3 regions of the Blastococcus sp. SYSU DS0552 genome follow, and region 3 is predicted to be linked to each of the others. Evidence: predicted binding sites of a transcription regulator. Region 3 holds the regulator's gene; each other region holds the start of a gene.
What was found. Region 3 encodes LexA, which represses DNA repair genes until DNA is damaged. Its sites were predicted from a motif close to TCGAACANNTGTTCGA; they were not measured.

Region 1 (4,165 bases), on a different contig from region 3:
GGTCGTAGCGGCGGCGGAAGCGCTCCTCGAGCCGGTTCTTCATCGGCTGCCGCCCGCGCTTGCCACCACGGCCGGCGGCCGAGGAGCCGCGCGGCCCGGCGGCCTCGACCGCGCCGGTGGCCCCCCGGTAGTGCAGCACCCCGAGGGCGGCACCGCCGAAGGCGACCAGGAATCCCAGGACGCCGAGCGGGACGGACTCGGCGACCGCGCCGGCGACCAGGACGGCGAGGCCGACCAGCACCAGCAGGGCTCCGAGTTGCAGTTTGCGGCGAGCCTTCTGACGGCGATCGCCGGTGCGGACCGAGGATGCGAACTTCGGGTCGTCATCGACGAGGGCGCGCTCGATCTGCTCCAGCAGACGCTGCTCGTGCTCGGAGAGCGGCACGTCGACCTCCAAATGGGCGGAGCCAGTTCCGTCGGAGGCTCCCGCCGACGGTATCTCCGAGGATACGAGCCGATTGGACGCGGCGAAAGGCGACGCCACGGTGACCGGCCCGACGCGCCGGCCGATCACTCCTCCGGGTGCAGCCCGCGGCGCGTCGTGCCTGGTCAGCGAGCCGCCCGCCCGACCGGCCCCGAAGAGCCCAGCAGCGTCGCCGGCCGGACCGCTCCCGCTCCGAAGCGCCGGGCGGCGCGATCGGCGGCCAGTTCCGCCTCCCGGCGGCCGTGCTCGCGGGCGCCGAGCTCCAGCTGCCGGGGGGCGGAACCCGCCTCGACGAGCCGTTCGGCCCGGACGCCGACCAGCCGGATGCGGGTCCGGTCCAGGCCCAGGGCGTCGTAGAGGGCGCGGGCCGTGTCGTAGAGCTCCTGCCCCACGTCGGTGGGCGCGGCCAGCGTGCGACTGCGGGTGATCGTGGTGAAGTCGGCGAAGCGGACCTTGATGCTGACCGTGCGGGCCAGGCAGCCGGTCGAGCGCAGCCGCCCGGCCGTCCGCTCCGCCAGCCGCAGCAGCTCGCGGTGGACCACCCTGGGGTCGTCGACGTCAGCGGCGAAGGTCTCCTCCGCGCCGGTGGAGCGCTCGGGCTCGTCGGGGACGACCCGCCGGGGGTCGCGCCCCCACGCGAGTTCGTGCAGGTGGGCGCCCGCGGCGGCACCCAGCGCCCGCTGGAGGGTCTTCGCCGGCACGTGGGCCAGGTCGCCCACGGTCCGCAGCCCGAGCCGCAGGAGCGTCTCCTCCGTCTTCGGACCCACTCCCCAGAGCGCACCCACCGGCAGCGGGTGCAGGAAACCCATGACCTCCGGGGGGCGGACGACGAGCAGCCCGTCGGGCTTGGCCCGGGTGGAGGCGAGCTTCGCCACGAACTTGGTGCCGGCGACCCCGACCGAGCAGGTGATGCCCTGCTCGTCGAACACCCGGGCGCGGAGGTACTCGCCGATGGCCACGGGGTCACCCAGCCGCCGGCCGGCGCCCGAGACGTCCAGGAACGCCTCGTCCAGGCTCAGCGGCTCGACCAGCGGGGTGATCGACCGGAACAGCGCCATGACCGCCCGGGACACCTCGGCGTAGAGCGCCATGTCCCCCGGCAGCACCGTCGCCGTCGGGCACAGCCGCAGCGCGCGGGCGGTGGGCATGGCCGCGTGCACCCCGTACCTGCGGGCCTCGTAGGTGGCCGAGGTGACCACGCCGCGGTTCCCGGCCCCGCCGACGATCACCGGCGTGCCGGCCAGCTCCGGGCGCCGGCGCACCTCGACGCTGGCGAAGAAGGCGTCCATGTCGATGTGCAGGACGGTGCACCCGTCCGCCCGTCCGACGCCGCCCGCCACCGCCACCTCCCGCACGTCCCCGTGGATCGAACATGCGTTCGATCCACGGGAACGATAACGGTCCGGCGCCGGGGCGGCCGACCGGCGCGCCCCGGCCCGCCGAGGTCAGCGGGCGACGACCTCGGTGTCCTGCTTGCCCGGCCACATCTTGGCGCCGATCACCCCGCCGAGCGCGGAGGCGATGATCGACAGACCCAGCCCGAGGACCGCCCAGCTGGCGGCCGAGCGCGCCGTCTCGGCGGCCTGGCCGGCCTGGATGTCGGGCAGGTTGGCCTGCTGGATGCCGGCGACGTCGGTGACCACGCCGGCCAGGGAACCCAGCAGGGCACCGCCACCGAACAGCGTCAGCAGCACGATGGTGACCACGGTCAGCGCCCACACCAGGATGCCGTGGAGCAGCCCCTCGCTGACCCCGCGCCACAGCGCGGTCGCCCCGGCGGTGAGACCACCCAGGAAGAGGGCGAGCAGCCCGTTGATGCCGCTGATCAGGTCGGCGTTGTTCCCGTCACCACCTCCCATGTCCCACCAGCCCAGGGCCAGCGTGGCCAGCTGCAGCAGCAGGAAGGTGGGCACCGCGACGATCAGGCCGGCCCAGACCGGGCCCCAGCGGACGCGGTCCCGGCGCGTGGGCGGCGTCTGGTGGTGCGTGTCCCGGAGGCCTACGCGGCTCGCCCCTTCGTCCCTGGCCGGGTCCAGCCGGCCACCCGACGTCTCCTGGGACACGTCGGCGCTCGCGCCTGTCTGCGTACGACCCTCTGTCATGACATCTCCTCCTCGTGCGTCGTCTCGTGCCTCTGGCCCCTCAGGGGTGCCCCTCAGGGGTGGACCCACACGAGATGCCCGCCAGGAAGGAGACGACTGCACCGGACGCCGAGCCGTCACGCGATCGTGACCCTCCCCGCACAGCGGAAACCGCTGGCCGGACGGCAGGTGTCAGACCCCGGTGAGGGAGGTAAGCAGCGACGCAGGGACGGCCGGCCGGCCGCTCCTGATCGACCTGGACGGAGATGCCATGGCGCTCGACGACGACGACATGACCAGCACGGAGGGCCCGGCCGACGGCGGCGCCTCGGGCACCCCGGGCGCCCATGACGGTGGCGCGGACGGCGGTGCCGACAGCGGCGCGGACGGCGGCGCGGACGGCGGCGCGGACAGCGGTGCCGACGGCGGCGCGGACAGCGGTGCCGACGGCGGCGCGGACAGCGGTGCCGACGGCGGCGCGGACGGTGGCGCCGACGGCGGTGCCGACGGTGGCGCGGACGGTTCGGCCTGAACGAGCACCCGACCCCGCGGGGCCGGACGGAGCCACAGCTCCGCCCGGCCCTGCGGCGGTGCACGAACATGGCCCCCGAGCAGTTCGCCCGGGAGCACTGGGCGCGGCACCCGCTCCTGACCCGCGCCGAGGACACCGGCAACTCCTTCACCGACCTGCTCGACCTGCCGGCGGTCGACGAGCTGCTCTCCCGGCGCGGCCTGCGCACACCGTTCCTGCGGATCGCCAAGGACGGCGCGGTCGTCGACGCGAAGCGGTTCACCACGTCGGGCGGGGCCGGCGCGGAGATCGCCGACCAGGTCTCCTCGGACGCGGTGCTGCGGCTGTTCGCCGACGGGAGCACCGTCGTCCTCCAGGGGCTGCACCGGCTCTGGCCGCCGCTGATCGAGTTCGCCGACCAGCTGGCCGCCGACCTCGGCCACCCGACCCAGGTCAACGCCTACGTCACCCCGCCGTCGTCGCAGGGCTTCAGCCCGCACTACGACGTGCACGACGTCTTCGTGCTCCAGGTGGCCGGTGAGAAGCACTGGACCATCCACGAGCCGGTGCTGCCCGATCCGCTGCGCACCCAGCCGTGGAACGACCGCGCTGCCGAGGTGGCGGCGGCCGCCGAGCAGGCACCGGTGATCGACGCGGTGCTGCGGCCCGGCGACGCCCTCTACCTGCCGCGTGGGTTCCTGCACTCGGCGAAGGCCCTCGGCGAGATCAGCGCGCACCTGACCGTCGGCATCCACTCGGTGACCCGCTGGGCGGCGGCCGAGTCGGTGCTGGACCTGGTGCGCACGCTGGCGGCCGAGGACCGCGCGCTGCGGAGCTCGTTGCCCCTCGGCGTCGACCTGTCCGATCCCGACGCCCTGGCCGACGACGTCGCCGCCGTCGTCGAGGGGCTGCGGGAGTGGCTGGGCCGGGTGGACCCGGCCGACGTCGCCGACCGCCTGCGGGCCCGGACCTGGGCGCAGGTGCGGCCGGAACCGGTCGCACCGCTGGCGCAGTCCGTCGCCGCGGCCGCGCTGGACCCGGGGACGGTGCTGCGACTGCGCCGCCACCTGCGGTGCACCCTGCGCGACGCCGACGACGGCCGGGTGACCCTCGTGGCGGGCCGGCGCACCCACTCCTTCCCGGAGGACG
Region 2 (4,165 bases), on a different contig from region 3:
TTGCGGGTGACCTGGTAGGCGGAGTTCTCGGTGGACGAGCCCATCGCGAACTCGTCCATGTTGGTCTTGCCGAGCAGCACCGTGCCGGCGGCCTTCAGCCGTGCGGCGACGGTCGCGTCGTAGGGCGGCCGCCAGCCCTCGAGGATCCTGGAGCCGCTGGTGGTGGGCACGCCCTCGGTGACGACGACGTCCTTCAGGGCGAGAGGAACGCCGGCCAGCGGGCCGAGCTCGGCCCCGGCGGCGCGGGCGGCGTCGACCTCGCCGGCGGCCTGGAGCGCGGCCTCGGCGTCGACGTGCAGGTAGGCGCCGATGACGGCGTCCTGGTCGCTGATCCGGTCGAGGTACGCGCGCGTCACCTCGACCGCGCTCACCTCGCCGGCCTGCAGCGCCTCGCTGAGCGCGGCGGCGCTCGTGGTCGGGATGGTCACGCCTCCTCCCCGAGGATCCGCGGGACCCGGAAGCGGTCGTCCTCCGCGGCGGGGGCGCCGGCGAGGACGACGTCGCGGGGCAGGCTCGGGCGGGCGGCGTCGGGGCGCATGACGTTGGTCATGGGCACGGCGTGCGTGGTCGGGGCGACCTCGGCGACGTCGGCCTTGCCGACCTGCGCCACGGCGTCCAGCACGGCGGCGAGCTGGCCGGCGAAGAGATCCAGCTCTTCGTCGCTCACGGCGAGCCGGGACAGGTGTGCCAGGTGGGCCACCTCGTCACGGGTCAGTCGACCCTTCGGGGAGGGGGTGCTCATGCTGCGGCGGAACTCCACTTCGGCGGTGCCCGGCGGCCCGCTCTCGGCCCGGGGCGTGACCGGGCCACTCTACGTGGGGCCCTCCGGACGCCGGTCAGCGTGAGAGGCTCATCCCGATCGCGATCGACGGAGATCGAACGAGGACCCCCCTCCTCCCCACCGCTCGCAGGCTCGCGGCGGGCCCCGGAAGGGGGCCATGGGGCCCATGACCCGGAGGAACCGTGTCCTATCTCCTGCGCCTGGTGCTGCCCGACCGCCCGGGCATCCTCGGTGCGGTGGCGACCGCACTGGGCACCGCGGGCATCGACATCGTCTCGGTGGACGTGCTCGAGCGGGGCAACGGGATCGCGGTCGACGACGTCGTCGTGGACCTGCCGGGCGACCGGCTCCCCGACAGCCTCATCACGGTGGCGCAGGCGGTCGACGGCGTGCGGGTGGAGTCGCTGCGCCCCTTCGCCGGCCCGCTGGACACCCACCGCGAACTGGACCTGCTGGATGCGCTCGCCCGCGGCGATCGCCCGCCGACCGAGCTGCTGACCGCGTCGTTGCCGCGGGTCTTCCACAGCGGCTGGGCGGTGATCCTCGACGACTCGGGGCAACCGGCCCCGCTGACCGAGGGCGCGGTGCTCGCGGCCTCGGACGCGGCGCCGGCCTTTCCCGGCCTCACCTTGCCGTGGCTGCCGCTGAGCGGCCCGCGGCTGCTGCCCAGCGACGACCCCTGGCTGCCGGAGCGGTGGCAGGAGATGGCCATCGAGATGATGGCCGTGCCCTACGGCGCCGGCCGGGCCATCGTGCTCGGCCGCTCCGGCGGCCCGGCCTTCCGCCGGTCGGAGCTGCTCCGCCTGGCCCACTTCACCGGGATCGCGACGACGGTCGCCCACCTGCCGCCACCCTGACCCGCATTCGGCGACCGCCACCAGCGGCCGGCACCCCGCTCGGGCGCCACCACGACCGCTCGCCGCTCAACCGGAGGAACCCACCGCTCCCCACGCGGGCAGCAAGCGCCGGGCCTCCGCATCGGTGGGCTCGTTGAGGTGGAGATGGTTGCCGAACGGGTCGGCAAGGGTCAGCACGCGAGCTCCCCACGGCGCCTCCTCGATCTCGGGCACCCAGACCGCCGGGCCCCACACCGGCACCTCTGCCCGGCGGGCGCTCAGCTCCTCCCGGAGGGAGTCCAACCCCGCGATCCAGACCAGCACCGTGGCTCCGGCGCCGGGCGTGTAGGCGACCTCGGTCAGGTGCACCGTGGTGGACGCCTGGGTGACCTGCCCGTAGAAGGGCGTCCCCTCTCCGCCCGACGGGCCCCCGAAATCCAGGCGGAACCCGAGGAAGTCGACGTAGAACTGCAACGCGACGTCGACGGAGAAGATCCGCAGCACCGGGATGGTGGTGCCCGACCCACCCCACGGCACCCGCACCGGGGACGGCGCGAGCCTGGCGTTGAGGGTGTTCCAGTCCGCCGCGCCGAACTGGCGCGCCACCAGCTCCAGGCACTGGCCGTGCGTCAGCTCGAGCCCCTGCCGCTCGCGCAGCGCGGCGCGGAGCCGCCTGGCCATCTGCTTGGCGGACCGGCTGTCCGGATCGCGCCTCGACTCGGCGTCCGACATGGATCCTCCGATCGGCGAACCCGTCGATGCACGCCAGTGCTCGCGTTGCTGACTGGCTGGTTCGCCGTGGTGGACCGGTGGACAGGTCAGTCGAAGTCACGATGCGTTCACCTCACCCCTGGGGGCGCGAGCGGCCGGCCGCATCAGCCGAGCAGGAACCTAGGCACCCGCAGCGGGTCGGTCAACCCCCTCCCGGACGCCTCGAGGTCTGGCCGCTGAGCCCCTGACCTGCGCCTTCTTCGTGCTTCGCTTGCACCGACGCCCCTTCGAACATATGATCGAACGCATGACCGGAACGACGTCAGGGACGACGCTCCCTCCGTCCGCGTCGGGTCGTCCGGCATCGGGCGCCTCCGCTGCCTCGGCGCCCGCCGCCGGCTGGGCCACCGGTCCGCTGGGTGCTGCGCAGGCGGCGGACCGGGAGATCGCCCGGCAGACCGCGCTGCGCGCCCGGGCGGTCGCCGAGTTCGCCGCCACCCGTCCCGCCTCGGCCGATCGCCCGGCGGGCCAGCCGGGGGCCATGAGCGAGGAGCGCCGCGCCGCCCGGCCGGAGGTGCTGGCCGACGTCAGCGAGTGGGCAGCGCAGGAGCTGGTGGTGGCCCTGTCGATCTCCACCCAGGCGGCCGAGCAGCTGCTGACGCGATCGCTGACGCTGGTGCACCGTCTCCCGGGAACGCTGGCCGCACTGGAGCGCGGGGATCTCCACCCGGGACACCTCTGGCCGATGCTCGAGCGGGTGGCGCCGATCGCCGACGCGGCGAAGCGGGCCGCCGTCGAACGCGAGCTGCTCCGGTGGATGTCCGGCCGGGTGACCACACCTGCGCAGCTCGGCGCCAAGGCGCGCCGGCTCGGCCTGGCCCGTGACGCACGCGACGAAGCCGCCCGGCTGGCTGCGGCCCTCCGCGAGCGAGGCGTCTCCGTCCGGCCCGATCGCCGCGAGGGCATGGCGGTCCTCGGCGCGCTGCTCACGGTGCCCGAAGCGCAGGCGCTGCTGGATGCGCTGGGGCGCTACGCCGACAATCTGGACGACCCGGACGACCGCAGGACGCGCGGCCCGAAGATGGCCGACTGCCTGCTCGACCTGGTGCTCCGGCCGGAGCAGAACGAACTACCCGCCGTGCAGGCGCAGCTGACCGTGGTCGCGGGGGTGCGAACCCTGCTCGGCGGCGACCAGCCGGGTGAGATCGGCGGTGAACCCGTACCGGCCGAGGTCGTCCGCGCGCTCGCCCGCGCCCTGGGCCTGCTGCCCGGGCCGGCGCCGGATCCCTGCGAGGAGGGCGCCACGATGGCCGCGGACGGCCACTCGCCGACAGGAGATGGCCGGGCAGACAGCCGGCCGGAGGACGCCCACGGCACCGACTCCTCGCCCGACGACGTCTGCCCCACCGATGCCTGGCCGCTGCACACCCGGGCCACGGAGTGGCGGGAGGCCGACGAGCGGTGGTGGGCGGAGGTCGAGGCCCGCGCTCTCCGGGGCGAATGGGGTGGCGCGGACTACACCCCGGAGGACGAGCTCCTCCGGCGGTGGGCCGAGGAGGCCCGCTTCGAGGCCTGGCTCGAAGCAGCCGGGGCGTTCTCCGAGCCGGCGCCGGACCCCGAAGCGGAAGGATCCCCCGATCCCGGGCTGGAACCGCAACACGGCCCCGGCCCTGACCCGGAACCCGACCCCGGGCCCGACACCGAGGTGGAACCAGGGACAGGCGACGGCGACAGCTCCTCTCACTGGGCCACCGCGCACGGGTCGCTGCAAACTGCCGCAGACGCCCTGCTCGACCTGGACCGGGCGATCGGTCACGCCCGGAGGATGGTGGCCGAC
Region 3 (4,165 bases):
CCTCGTGCTGCCGTTCGGTGTCCTCCTGGTGACCTCGTTCCGCAAGGCGCTCGGCCGGCCTCTGGGCTGGGACAACTTCACCCTCACGGGGAACTACGAGGAGGTCTTCGGCCGGCCGCTGATCGCGGCCGCGATGGGCAACAGCTTCGTTCTGGCGCTCGGAGCCACGGTGCTGGCTCTTGCCGTCGCGTTGCTGGCCTCGTGGCTGGTGCACCGCACCAAGGCGCGGAGCAACGCCGTCATCGTGGGAGCCATGGCCGCGCCGCTGGCCTTCCCCGGCGCGGTGCTCGGCGTCGGCCTGATCATCGCCTACGCCGGGCAGCCGTTCGGGCTCGGCGGGACGCTGACCATCCTGCTGATCGCCTATGCGGGGAGCGCGCTGCCGCTGACCTTCGCCTACGTCCACGCCGGGATGGGACAGATCGGCGCGGAGGTGGAAGAGGCATCCCGGAGCCTCGGTGCGTCCTGGGCGCGTACGTGGCGACGGATCACGGTGCCGCTGCTGCGCCCGTCGCTGCTCGCCGCGGGCATGCTCAACTTCGTCCTGCTCTTCCGGGAGCTGGAGATGTCGGTGTTCCTCTACACCGGCGCGAATCCCACCGTGTCCACGGTGCTCTACAGCCTGGCCAGCGAATCGCTCTACCAGCGGGTCGGGGCGCTCTCCGTGGTGGTCCTGCTCATCAACATCGTAGTGACCGTGTTCGCCATGCGGCTGCTCGACCGCCGCCCCGGCCAGTCCACCCGGCGGTCCCGCCGGGCCCCGTCCGTCGCACTCAACACACCACCGGAGGAAGCAGCATGACCGAGACCACGACAGACGTCGGCAGCGGCGTCCACCTGCGATACGAGACCCCGCACATCGCCGTCCTCACGTTGGACAGTCCTCCGTCCAACACGTTCAGCTGGGAGAGCCGGCGTTCGTTCATGCGAGCGCTCGACATTCTGGACGCCGACGAGAACGTCCGGTGCCTGGTGATCACCGGTGAGGGGCGGGCCTTCACCGCAGGTGCGCACCTGGGCGAGGACCAGTCCATGAGCGACGAGCAGCTGACCGACTATCTCGCCGAGTTCGGCCGGGTCCTCAACGGGGTGCAGAACTTCCGTGCCCCCGTGATCGCGGCCATCAACGGGGCCACGATCGGCGGCGGGCTGGAGTTCTCGCTGTGCTGCGACATCCGCATCGCCTCGACGGAGGCGTTCTTCGTGGCCGCCGGCGTCAACGTGGGCCTCATCGTCAGCTTCTGGCGCCTGCCTCGCGTGATCGGATTGGGGCCGGCCAAGGAGATCCTGCTGACCGGTGCCCGGTACACCGCGCAGCAGGCATTGAACTGGGGGCTGGTGACCGAGGTCCACGACCCGGCAGATCTCATGCCCGCCGCGCTGGCCAAGGCCCAGCGAATCGCTACCCGCGCCCCGCTGTCGGTCGAGGTGACGAAGGAGGCGGTGACGGGCGCCTTCGAGATGGACTTCGCGCAGGGGCAGGCGCTCCAGACCAAGCGCTTCCTGGAGATGTTCCGCACCGAGGACCACCAGGAGGCGCTCCAGGCGTTCTTCGAGAAGCGGGACGGTGACTACCGGCGTCGGTGACGACATCGGGTGCGGACGGCCTCCGACGGTGCCTCCACTGGGGAGGCACCGTCGGAGGCCTTCGGCGTCAGACCCGACGCAGGACCGACACCACCCGCCCGAGGATCGTCGCCTCGTCGCCGGGGATCGGCTCGTAGGCCGGGTTGTGCGGCAGCAGCCACACGTGACCGTCCCGGCGCTTGTAGGTCTTCACCGTCGCCTCGCCGTCGATCATCGCCGCCACGATCTCGCCGTTCTCGGCGGTCGGCTGCTGGCGGACGACGACCCAGTCGCCGTCACAGATGGCGGCCTCGACCATCGAGTCGCCGGCCACCTTGAGCATGAAGACGGTTCCCTCGCCGACCAGCTCGCGCGGCAGCGGGAAGACGTCCTCCACCGCCTGCTCGGCGAGCACCGGGCCACCGGCGGCGATCCGGCCCACGAGCGGGACATAGGCGGGCGCGGCGGCCTGCACGCCGTCGCCGACCACGGGGGGTTCGACTGGTGCGGCGGTGGCCCGGCCGGCATCCCCGGGCAGTCGCACGTCCAGGGCGCGCGGGCGGTTCGGGTCGCGCCGGAGCCAGCCCTTCTTCTGCAGCACCGAGAGCTGGTGCGCGACCGAGGATGCCGAGGACAGCCCGACGGCCTCGCCGATCTCACGCACCGACGGCGGGTAGCCGCGCCGGTCGATGGAGTCGCGGATCACCTCGAGCACCCGCCGCTGCCGCTGGGTGAGCCCGTCCCCATCGGCCGCGCGGTCGGGAAAGGCCCGTACCGACGCCGAACCGTCCGCCGTCCCCGGGGCCACGCCCGCGGTGCCGCCCCGGTTGCCGGACGTCCTGCTCGAGTCCGCCACGTCTCCTCCTCGCCGGCTGCCCGCGCAGCTCTCGACCCTCGTCGTCGGAGGAACGGTAGCGCCGATCGGCGGTCACTTCAAACACGTGTTCGAAACTTTCTCGTGTCGCTCCCCAAGTGTCGGTCCCGTCCGGTAGACATCGGACAGGCGTTCGAATCGAACACACGTTCGGGTCCGGCGGGTGCCGGCCAGGAGGGCTGAACACATGACGAGCAGCACGGCACTGCGGGTCCGCGGCCAGGTGCCGGTCGACCCGGGGGAGCGGCGCGCCGGTCCGCCACCCGCCCGGCATCTCCGGGTGCTCCCGCCGCCTCGCTCCTACGCGGAGATGCCCGAACCTCTGCCCGCGCCGGCTCGCGGGAGGACGAGCGGCCCGCGGGCGACGGTGGGGCGATCGCCCGGCCGGGGGCGTCGGGAGCGGGTGGAGCAGCCGCCGCTCCGGTTGACGTCGCGCGGGCGTCGCGTGCTCGCGGTCCTCACCCTCATCCTCGCCGCGGGCGTGATCGTCCTCGGCAGCGCCGTCCTCGGGGATGCGGGTGGCGGATTGGAGCTCATGGGGACGACCAAGGTGATCGTCGAGCCGGGTGACACGCTCTGGTCCATCGCCGGCGCGGTCGCCGACGGGCGCGATGTCCGCGACGTCGTCGTCGACATCCAGCGGCTGAACGGGCTCGGCTCCGCGGCCATCTCGCCTGGTCAGGTCCTCGTCCTGCCCTGACGGCCCCGTAGGGCTCGGTGTCTGCGCGCCAGGGCAAGGTGTTCACAACGCGGCTCGCCGACTTCGTCAACCCTCAGTACAGGCACGTTCACCGTGCGTGCTGGTCGGCCACCTACGGTACGTCCGTGTCCAGCGTCATGGAGAACCGCGCCGCCGTGTTCACCACTCGTCCCCAGGCCGTCGAGGTCCACCAGGCGGGTGCCTGGTGTGCGGGGGAGCTGTTGGGGTGGCGACACGACGACTCCGGCGCGTGCCAGATGTGGGTGCGGGTCGTCGCCGGAGGCGAAGAGCAGGCGCTCTGGATCGACCTGGGGGATGTGCGGCTTCCGGAGTCGCCGGCCGTCGAGGTGCCGCCGGTGACGCAGGCGATGCCCGCCTCCCCGTCAGCGGCATCGCTGCGTGACGGTCCGTCGACCGATGTCGAGGCGACCGCCAGCCTGCCGCTGCTGCGCGACCGCTGCGAGCCGCGAACCGGTGCCCAGCGGCCGGGCGGTCGCCGGCGCGCGCCGGAGAGCGACGCCGTGCAGGCCGCGCCGGCGTCCTCGGTGCCGGTGCCGCCCCCGGGCCGGCACCGCGCTCCGGCCACCGAGCTCAGCCCGGTCGTGGGCCGGCACCGCGCCGCCGACACCGACCTCTTCCCGGCCGTCGTCGAGAGCGCGCCGGACGCGCAGTCCCCGACCCGCGAGGACCGACCGCGGGGCGGTGGCTGGTCGGTGCCCGCGGCCCGCTCCGCGAGCACGGTCGAGACCCGCTCCACGGCGAGCGGCTGGACCCCGCCGGCCGACCTCGACCAGGATCTCCTGACCCGCCCGATGCGGCTGAGTGACCAGATCCCGCACTCGCGGCGGCCCCGGGTGGGCGGCGCGGTCAGCGTCTGATCGTCGTTCGGCGGCCCTCGCCGCGTCGACCCCGCGGGGGTGCTCGGCGCCGCCGTCGCGTGCCCGGCGGGTCGCCCGTGCCGGGCGCGGACCGCCCAGCTCGCCGAACGGTGTGCGCCGGCGCGTGGCTCTGCGAGTCGGAACCGC

Region 1: a site for LexA is predicted at 1,791-1,806, ahead of dinB (DNA polymerase IV). Genes of this name have one in related genera too.
Region 2: a site for LexA is predicted at 2,616-2,631, ahead of ACI8AG_RS17140 (DUF222 domain-containing protein). Genes of this name have one in related genera too.

What each region holds. Positions count from the first base shown of each region.
Region 1 covers NZ_JBJHAB010000010.1:83,618-87,782, reverse strand. Annotated here, with positions in the region: gene ACI8AG_RS12190 (DUF3040 domain-containing protein) at 1-385, opposite strand, end outside; gene ACI8AG_RS12195 (transglutaminase family protein) at 1-8, shown strand, start outside; gene dinB (DNA polymerase IV) at 550-1,764, opposite strand; gene ACI8AG_RS12180 (permease) at 1,870-2,526, opposite strand; gene ACI8AG_RS12175 (BatC protein) at 2,708-3,037, shown strand; gene ACI8AG_RS12170 (cupin domain-containing protein) at 3,106-4,165, shown strand, end outside.
Region 2 covers NZ_JBJHAB010000019.1:43,958-48,122, reverse strand. Annotated here, with positions in the region: gene gatA (Asp-tRNA(Asn)/Glu-tRNA(Gln) amidotransferase subunit GatA) at 1-428, opposite strand, end outside; gene gatC (Asp-tRNA(Asn)/Glu-tRNA(Gln) amidotransferase subunit GatC) at 425-742, opposite strand; gene ACI8AG_RS17150 (ACT domain-containing protein) at 964-1,638, shown strand; gene ACI8AG_RS17145 (glyoxalase superfamily protein) at 1,705-2,349, opposite strand; gene ACI8AG_RS17140 (DUF222 domain-containing protein) at 2,636-4,165, shown strand, end outside.
Region 3 covers NZ_JBJHAB010000006.1:49,926-54,090, forward strand. Annotated here, with positions in the region: gene ACI8AG_RS07675 (ABC transporter permease) at 1-802, shown strand, start outside; gene ACI8AG_RS07680 (enoyl-CoA hydratase/isomerase family protein) at 799-1,587, shown strand; gene lexA (transcriptional repressor LexA) at 1,655-2,422, opposite strand; gene ACI8AG_RS07690 (LysM peptidoglycan-binding domain-containing protein) at 2,844-3,140, shown strand; gene ACI8AG_RS07695 (hypothetical protein) at 3,266-4,018, shown strand.